4 regions of the Salinicoccus sesuvii genome follow, and region 2 is predicted to be linked to each of the others. Evidence: predicted binding sites of a transcription regulator. Region 2 holds the regulator's gene; each other region holds the start of a gene.
What was found. The regulator CtsR, encoded in region 2, represses protease genes until heat stress. The targets are predictions, from matches to a motif close to ATGGTCAATAAAGGTCAAACA.

Region 1 (2,184 bases), on a different contig from region 2:
AGTCAAGAACTTCTCAGGCAGGAAGCCGAGAACCGGGGTATCGAAACCAGTGATGAAGAAGTGGATGCCGTCATCGATGATCTCGTGGAACAAAACGGTCTCGAATCAAGAGATGAACTCTTCGCTGCACTGGAAGAGCAGGGTCTGACGGAAGAAGAAGTGCGCATGCAACTCAGTGATGGATTGAGTCAAGATAAACTGCTAGATGAAGAAATTGGTGAAATCGAAGTTACTGAGGAAGAGCTCCAAAGTGTCTACGACGATGCAGTAGCGGAACAGGAAGAAACGGGTGGAGAACAAGAGCTGCCACCATTTGAAGAAGTGGAGGATAATCTGGAGGCCAACGTTCGGGAGCAGAAAGCAAATGAGGCTACCCGCAACTATGCTGATGAACTTCGTGAAAATGCAGATGTCACAATTAATCTATAATGATATAAACCTTTCCAGTTGAAACAACACTGGAAAGGTTTTATTTTGGCAGTATTCAATATGGGCTGATTGTTTCTGATGGTTTATAATGAAGTTAATCACAGAAGTCGAAGGGGGAATTGGCATGGAGGTATACCACGCCTTTTTAGACAAAATGGCTGATTTGGAGTACAGACAAAAACTGAAATCAACGCTCGAGTGGGTTCAGGAAAACTATCCTGAGCTGGATACGGTAGTAAAGTGGAACCAACCGATGTTTACGCATAACGGGACATATATTATCGGGTTCAGTGTATCGAAGAAACATTTTGCTATTGCACCTGAGGCAGCGGGCATCATTCACAATATAGGGTCTATTGAAGAGGCAGGTTATGATTACACTAACAATATTATTCGTGTACCTTGGGATATGCCTATTGATTACGTATTGCTCGAAAAATTAATAACATTCAACATTGAAGATAAAGCAGAATGTAGTACATTCTGGAGAAAATAGTATACCTCGCAGGAGCCGAAAGGCTTCTTTTTTGTGAGCTCAAAACTTGAAGGCAAAAGTGCATCATCATATAATATAAATAGTCAAAAATAGTCAGTAATTATGATTTTAATTGAATATATTTCAATTTAATTATGAGCATCTTTGTTGTATCAATAGATAAAGAGGTTTATAATATTATTATAGTCAAATTTAGTCAAACAAATTGATGGGCTAATTTTTTTAAATCAAGGAGGAATAACACATGAAATGTCAAAATTGTGGTCTTAATGATGCTCACGTCAATCTATCAATGAACATCAACCACCAACAGACTGAAGTACATTTGTGTAATGAATGTTTCCATGAAATCAGAAGCCAGATGATGGGTGGCAACGATTTCTTCTCCGGTTCTTCTTTTGAAAATAATAATGGCAATAATAAATATTTCCAAGGAAATGGCGCCGGTCAAACCGGAACGAAAACGAAACAAAGACAGAGTAACGAGAAGAATGGTTTGCTCGATCAACTGGGCAAAAATGTCTCTGACGAAGCTAGAAGTGGTAACATTGACCCAGTTATCGGACGTGATAAAGAAATCAAGCGCGTTATCGAAACATTGAACAGAAGAAATAAAAATAACCCAGTACTGATCGGTGAGCCGGGTGTCGGTAAGACAGCAATTGCAGAAGGTTTGGCATTAAAAATTGTCGAAGGTGCTGTTCCGGCTAAACTGACAAACAAGGAAATCTACGTGCTTGATGTTGCTTCCCTTGTGGCCAATACAACAATGCGTGGACAATTTGAAGAGCGTTTGAAGCAACTAATTGCAGAGCTCCAGGCACGTGAAGAGGTTATTCTCTTTATCGACGAAATACATCAGCTTGTCGGTGCTGGAAGTTCCGAAGGGTCACAGATGGATGCTGGTAACATCCTAAAGCCGGCACTGGCACGCGGTGAGGTGCAAATCATCGGTGCGACAACGCTTAAAGAGTACCGCCAGATCGAGAAAGACGCAGCACTGGAGCGCCGACTCCAACCGATTATCGTTAAAGAACCTACGCTCGAAGAAGCGGAAATGATTCTCCAAGGTATTAAAGATCGATACGAGAAGTTCCATGAGGTGCGCTATAGCGACGAGGCCATTCATGCGTTTGTCAGCTTATCTGACCGCTATATCCAAGACCGTTTCTTGCCAGATAAGGCGATTGACCTTATGGATGAAGTCGGGTCACGTCTAAATCTTTCCAACGCAGAAGGAGACGCGACGACTATTCAGC
Region 2 (2,184 bases):
GCCAAACGTCATGGCGGGCAGATGCAACATGACCGAGGCTCTAAGGCCTGTACCGATATTCGTTGGGCACGCCGTAAGGTATCCGTACTGGTCATCAAAAGCATAACCGACCTCAGACTCTATTTCATCATCGATTTCATTTGCCTTGTTATAGAGTGACATCAGGGGTATCCCAGCACCCATCGTTTGAATCCGCAGGTGGTCTTCTTCATTAATCATGATTGAGACAGACTCTGCTTCATCTATATAGCTGATCAGACCCCGCTTAGTGAACAATGGACTGATCAGATGTTTTTCGACAAGTAATGCCTTGTCTTCAAACTGAAGTGCGTCCATCTGTACACGTCTGTACCCTGTCAGTACGTCATCCAATCTACTTAATACGGGTTCAATCTGTGTAACATCATCCATCATGTGCGGAAAAGGCAAATTACTGATATTTCTGGCTAGACGGACACGCGTCGACATCTCGACAGGCAGTTCTGCTGCGTTTTGCACCCATGGACTGATATGGCTATGCTCCATTATTGCCACCTGCCTGTTCCAGCGCCCTGATTTCATCACGTACGACGACTGCTTCTTCAAACTCCTGAGTTTCAACGAGTTGGGCGAGTCTTTCTTTCAAAGCTTCAATTTTTCTTTTGGTCTGCAGCTGGGCCTGGGATTTCATCGGTACTTTACCGACGTGTTCCGACTGATATGCTTGTACACGGCTCACAATATCCGGCACCTGAGCTTCAAATGTACCATAACAGTCCGGACATCCGAACTTGCCTTTGTGCACGATGCTGTTGAGTGTCGAACCGCATGTTTCGCATTGTTTCGGTTGCTGCTTGGCTTGGTGCAATGATGGATGCTGTGACAGTGATTGTAGCAGTTTCTGGATATTGAACGTATCATCCGGATAACTGAAGTCGTTCTCAAACGATGCATTGGCACATTGTTCACAAAGGAGCTTTTCTGTCTTTTCAAGACCGTTACCTTTTGATATGTGGATGGTTGCTTCTCTTTCGTTGCAGGATTCGCATTTCATTCAATCACTCCTCACTATAGAGAATGACATCAAGCACCCTCATCAGAATATTTGCGCGTAGACGATCACGGTACGGCAAATCGAGCATCAGACTTTCTCTTTCCAGTACTGCATCTATAATTTTTGCTTCTTTGTGCGTAATCACTTTATTCTCCATCAGAGACTGTACAATGCGGCTGGCATTCTGTTGCGATATGCCATCTCCAATGAGTTGCTTCAAGCGGGTCAGATAATCCGATTTGGAGTGTGTTTCTACTTTCGTAATACGGATGTATCCACCACCGCCCCTTTTACTTTCCACCGTGTAGCCATGTTCATTGGTAAAACGGGTTTTTATTACGTAATTGAGCTGCGAGGGAACGCAGTCGAACTTCTCAGCGATGTGTGCCCGTTTTATTTCAACCACTTCACCGCCGGACTGCTCAATCAATTGTTTGAGGTACTGTTCAATTATATCCGACATATTGCGCATTGGATCACCCCTTTTGACCTTCTTTGACTAAATTATATATCCTATATGCGAATATGGCAAATGGAATGTTTTGCAAATTCACTCTTTATATTTGTAACCGTTTGCATTATAATTGATAAGGATGTTCTACAAATCGTACATGTACATAAAGAAACACTCTGTTATATAATGTACAAAACTTACTATTTATGAGGTGACAGATTTGAATATTCTTATGGGTATCGTCGGCATTGCATTTACATTCCTATTGGCATGGATTGTCAGCAGTGATCGTAAGCGCGCTTTCAGCAAATGGAAAAACATAGTGGTTCTTCTCGTAATACAATTAGTTCTCGCTTTTATTCTTCTTTCAACCGGTTTCGGAGAAGCACTAATTGGCGGTCTCGCAGCAGGCTTTAATGCATTGCTCGGATTTGCCGCCGAGGGTGTTTCATTTGTTATGGGTGATTTGACCACACTTGAGGATGGTTCCGCAGCAGACGTTTTCCTATTCAACGTCCTCTTGCCAATCATCGTCATTTCAGCATTAATTGGTATTCTTCAGTTCACCAGAATCTTGCCATTGATTATTCGTGGTCTTGGTCTACTATTGACGAAAATTACGGGCATGGGATATCTTGAGTCCTACAATGGTGCTGCTTCAATGATTCTTGGACAGTCTGAAGTGTTCATTTCACTC
Region 3 (2,184 bases), on a different contig from region 2:
TACCAACAGGAACACCAGACCAACACCTGCCCCAATGGCAATGGCTGTCAGACCTGCTTCTGCCCCTTTAATCACCCCAGCCATCAGGTGACCCCGGATCATCTCACGGATTGCATTTGTTATCAATACACCCGGCACAAGTGGCATTACTCCAGCGATGATAATCGTGTCGAGCATAACACCAAAGCCGTTATTGACAAGAATGATTGATGCGATAGCTATATATAGTGACGCGAAAAACTCAGTAAAGAATTTAACCCTCGTATAACGCTGGATGCCTTCCATGATAAGCACGCCACCTGCGCCCGCTATGAAAGCGGCAGGCAGGTCTGCAACAACGCCATCGAACAGCAACAGGAAGAGGAAACCGATGGCCCCACCTGAGAGGACGACGAGCCAGAAAGGGAAAAAATCCGTATTATGTATCATCTCAAGTCTGCTGATTGCCTGTTTCAAAGGCAGTCCTGCCGAAATACGGCGAGATAGTTCATTAACACTCATTATCTTCTCCAAATTATTGGCCCGCTCATCGATGCGTACGGTCTGTGTCAGGGCATAATCATTCAGAGAAAAAATAATGACCGTGGGAGTGACAAATACTTGGGCATTTTCAATACCGTAACTGGATGCGATGCGCAGCATCGTATCTTCAATCCGATATGTTTCAGCTCCACTTTCCAACAGCATCTTGCCACAATTGACAGCAATGTAGAATACATCGCGCACAAAATCTTCGCCAAGGACTTTATCTGGAGCTTCAATTACCTCAAGTTCGCCACTCACACGGCCCACCTCGATCTAGCACCCCCGGAGAGGATCGAACTCCCATCTCAAGAACCGGAATCTTACGTGTTATCCATTACACCACGGGGGTATGATTAAATTATGTTGCGGATTCGCAATAAAGCAAATATAAGTATAGCAATAAACAACCACGAATTAAAGCCTTAATTTTACCCTGCGGACTACAAAGTGTTTCTTTTGACCTTATTTGACTAATGTGGTATAACTGAATCAGTAAAACAAACTCAACATATTATCAGGAGGTAATAGAATGAATCTCATTCCTACAGTTATTGAACAGACGAATCGCGGGGAACGTGCTTATGATATCTACTCAAGATTACTGAAAGACAGAATCATCATGATCGGTACAGGCATTGATGATAATGTTGCGAACTCAGTAGTTAGTCAGTTGCTCTTCCTGCAGGCTCAGGATCCTGAAAAGGATATTTTCCTATATATAAACTCTCCAGGAGGTAGTGTTACTGCTGGCATGGCAATCTACGATACAATCCAGCATATCAAACCGGATGTACAGACAATCTGTCTTGGTATGGCTGCTTCAATGGGCTCCTTCCTATTGGCTGCAGGTGCTAAAGGTAAGAGATTTGCACTGCCAAACGCTGAAGTGATGATTCACCAGCCACTTGGAGGTGCGCAAGGACAAGCGACAGAAATCGAGATTGCAGCTAAGCACATATTGAGAACACGAGAGAAACTGAACAAAATTCTTGCTGAACGTACAGACCAGCCTCTCGATAAGATTGAGAGAGACACGGACCGCGATTTCTTCATGAGCGCCGAAGAAGCAAAAGAATATGGTATCGTCGACGAAGTAATGGAGCCTGAAAAACTCCAGAACTAGTCTGATGGTTCGAAAAGGTCGAGGAAATCCTCGGCCTTTTTTATTTTTTTCTTCGATTATCGATTATGGACTGCCTTTAAAGGTTATAATCACACTAAGGAGCGTGATGATATGAATGCACTGATTACTGGTGGTACAGGGTTTGTTGGATCCAAACTTGCAGAAATACTAAGGCAGGAGTACGACCACGTCTATATACTTACCCGTAGCAAAAAGACTTCTGAACACCCATACGTACACTATGTAGAATACAATCCGGATTATCCCGAAGATGATTCTTGGATGAAGGAGATGCCTTTAAAAGTAGATGTCATCTTCAACCTTGCTGGTGCCTCCTTGCAGGAAAGGTGGACCGATGAACACAAAGAAGCCATTTATAATTCTAGAATAGATGTAACGCGTATGCTCAGGCGTTACGCAGAGCAGGCCGAAGTGACGCCAGGCGTGCTCGTTAATGCCAGCGCTATCGGCTACTATCCTGTGAGCAAAAGTGTGCGGTACACTGAATCGAATACTTTTGCAGCCCATGATTTCCT
Region 4 (2,184 bases), on a different contig from region 2:
TGGTCGACCGGTCTAATATTATTTTTCTATACTAGGTGAATAGGGAGTACAGAATGGAAAATGTTCCTAGTGCGAAACAGTAGTAGGTGAAGATAATCAAGTTGCCGTGTTCCATGATACCCTGTAGCCACTTCAAACCGAAGTATGTGGCGATGATGGCCGCAATGAACGATAGGGCATAAGGGAGGGCGAGTGTCGTGAGTTCAGGATCACTGGCTATGTCCCCAATAGAGATGAGTGCTGTTCCGAGTGATACTGGGATATAGAGCAAGAAAACAAACCGCAGTGCGTTCTTCTGGTTCATTCCGACACTCATCGCACCGACAAGGCTGGCACCGCTTCGGCTGATACCAGGCATGAGTGCAACACACTGTGCAATACCGACGATGATTGCATCTTTTAAATTCAAATCACCGTCTCGTTTGACACCCCTTTTATTCTTGATGAACCAAAGGGCAACACCAGTTACAAGTAGCATCACTCCAACTGTCAGCATGGAAGCACCGTCACCGATAATGTCTCCGAGCAGAATACCGAGCACACCGACCGGAATGGTCGCAATGACGAGATAGATAGTGTAGCGGAAGTCTGTCTTCGCTTCCGCATCACGTGCGCCTTTGAACAAGTAGCGACTTAAATTCACAATGATTGCTGTAATATCCTTTCGATAAATATAAAGCACCGCAATCAGTGAAGCAGTGTTCAAAAGTATTTCAAAGGATAGCCCTCTTGCCTCTATGCCTAAAAGTTCACGGGCAATGACCAAATGTCCGCTTGATGAAACAGGTATAGGTTCTGTAAAGCCTTGCAGCAGTCCCAAAAATATGTAACGTATAATTTCAATGATATCCATTTTCAAACCTCCTAAAGACTTAGCTTATAATATAAAATAAATACCCGATAAAAGCTATTGATTACTTGAAAAATAATAGGGTAAGTGTATAATATAATTAAAGGTCAAAAAAGGTCAAATAAATTACGAATGCTTTTCTTTAAAGTAATTGAACACTATTTCAGTAAAGAGGTGAGGTAAATGGATATTAACAAGATGACCTATACCGTCCAGTCCATCATCGAACGCGCACAGTCGCTATCAGTGGATATGAAGCTCCAGTCGATCGAGGTGGAAGCGATCATGAAGGCACTGCTAACCGTGGATGACAGCATGGCACGCGACGTGCTTGAACGTGCCAATATCGATGTCGACCAGATGCTTGATAGATATGACGATAAGTTATCCAAATATAATGTCGTCAAAGGCGATAATGTCGAATATGGCCAGTATATGTCGAACGGCTTTACCCAGCTTGTAAACCGTGCTGAGAAAATCATGGCAGAGATGGAAGATGAGTACGTCTCAGTCGAACATATGCTGCTTGCAAGTATACAAACAGAAGCTGTAATGAAAGAAGCGGTCGGCAATAAAGAAGAAGTGATCAAAGAAATCATCAATAAAGTCAGAGGAGGGAATCGTGTGACAACACAAAATCCGGAAGTTCAATATGAAGTGCTTGAAAAATATGGACGCGATCTGGTGGAAGAAGTGCGCAGTGGGAACGTGGATCCCGTCATCGGACGGGATGAAGAAATCCGCAACTCAATCCGTATCCTAAGCCGTAAACGCAAGAACAATCCTGTACTGATTGGTGAGCCGGGTGTCGGTAAGACAGCAATTGTGGAAGGCTTGGCACAGCGCATTGTCCGCAAGGATGTACCAGACAGCCTTCTAGATAAAACCATTTTCGAACTTGACCTTTCTGCACTGGTTGCAGGGGCCAAGTTCCGTGGCGAGTTCGAAGAACGTCTCAAAGCGGTGCTTAAGGAAGTAAAAGAATCGGATGGCCGCATCATTCTATTCATCGATGAAATCCATATGCTCGTTGGTGCAGGCAAGACGGAAGGGGCCATGGACGCCGGCAATATGCTAAAGCCGATGCTCGCTCGGGGTGAGCTCCACTGCATCGGTGCGACGACGTTAAATGAATACCGAGAGTATATCGAAAAGGACTCTGCGTTAGAACGCCGCTTCCAAAAAGTGCAGATTCCAGAACCTGACGTCGAAGACACGATTTCCATACTACGCGGATTGAAGGAACGTTACGAAGTACATCATGGTGTCAGAATTACGGACCGTGCCCTCGTGGCCGCAGCAGAACTATCAGACCGTTACATCACTGATCGTTT

Region 1: a site for CtsR is predicted at 1,108-1,128, ahead of ACFOJ8_RS10345 (ATP-dependent Clp protease ATP-binding subunit). Genes of this name have one in related genera too.
Region 3: a site for CtsR is predicted at 979-999, ahead of clpP (ATP-dependent Clp endopeptidase proteolytic subunit ClpP). Genes of this name have one in related genera too.
Region 4: a site for CtsR is predicted at 954-974, ahead of clpB (ATP-dependent chaperone ClpB). Genes of this name have one in related genera too.

What each region holds. Positions count from the first base shown of each region.
Region 1 covers NZ_JBHRWV010000008.1:273,917-276,100, reverse strand. The annotation lists gene ACFOJ8_RS10355 (SurA N-terminal domain-containing protein) at 1-429, shown strand, start outside; gene ACFOJ8_RS10350 (iron chaperone) at 554-925, shown strand; gene ACFOJ8_RS10345 (ATP-dependent Clp protease ATP-binding subunit) at 1,170-2,184, shown strand, end outside.
Region 2 covers NZ_JBHRWV010000001.1:58,227-60,410, reverse strand. The annotation lists gene ACFOJ8_RS00385 (hypothetical protein) at 1-525, opposite strand, end outside; gene ACFOJ8_RS00380 (UvrB/UvrC motif-containing protein) at 515-1,033, opposite strand; gene ACFOJ8_RS00375 (CtsR family transcriptional regulator) at 1,038-1,505, opposite strand; gene ACFOJ8_RS00370 (NupC/NupG family nucleoside CNT transporter) at 1,708-2,184, shown strand, end outside.
Region 3 covers NZ_JBHRWV010000008.1:143,454-145,637, forward strand. The annotation lists gene ACFOJ8_RS09685 (threonine/serine exporter family protein) at 1-783, opposite strand, end outside; tRNA gene ACFOJ8_RS09690 (tRNA-Arg) at 803-874, opposite strand; gene clpP (ATP-dependent Clp endopeptidase proteolytic subunit ClpP) at 1,055-1,648, shown strand; gene ACFOJ8_RS09700 (TIGR01777 family oxidoreductase) at 1,760-2,184, shown strand, end outside.
Region 4 covers NZ_JBHRWV010000008.1:5,005-7,188, reverse strand. The annotation lists gene ACFOJ8_RS08835 (undecaprenyl-diphosphate phosphatase) at 32-853, opposite strand; gene clpB (ATP-dependent chaperone ClpB) at 1,034-2,184, shown strand, end outside.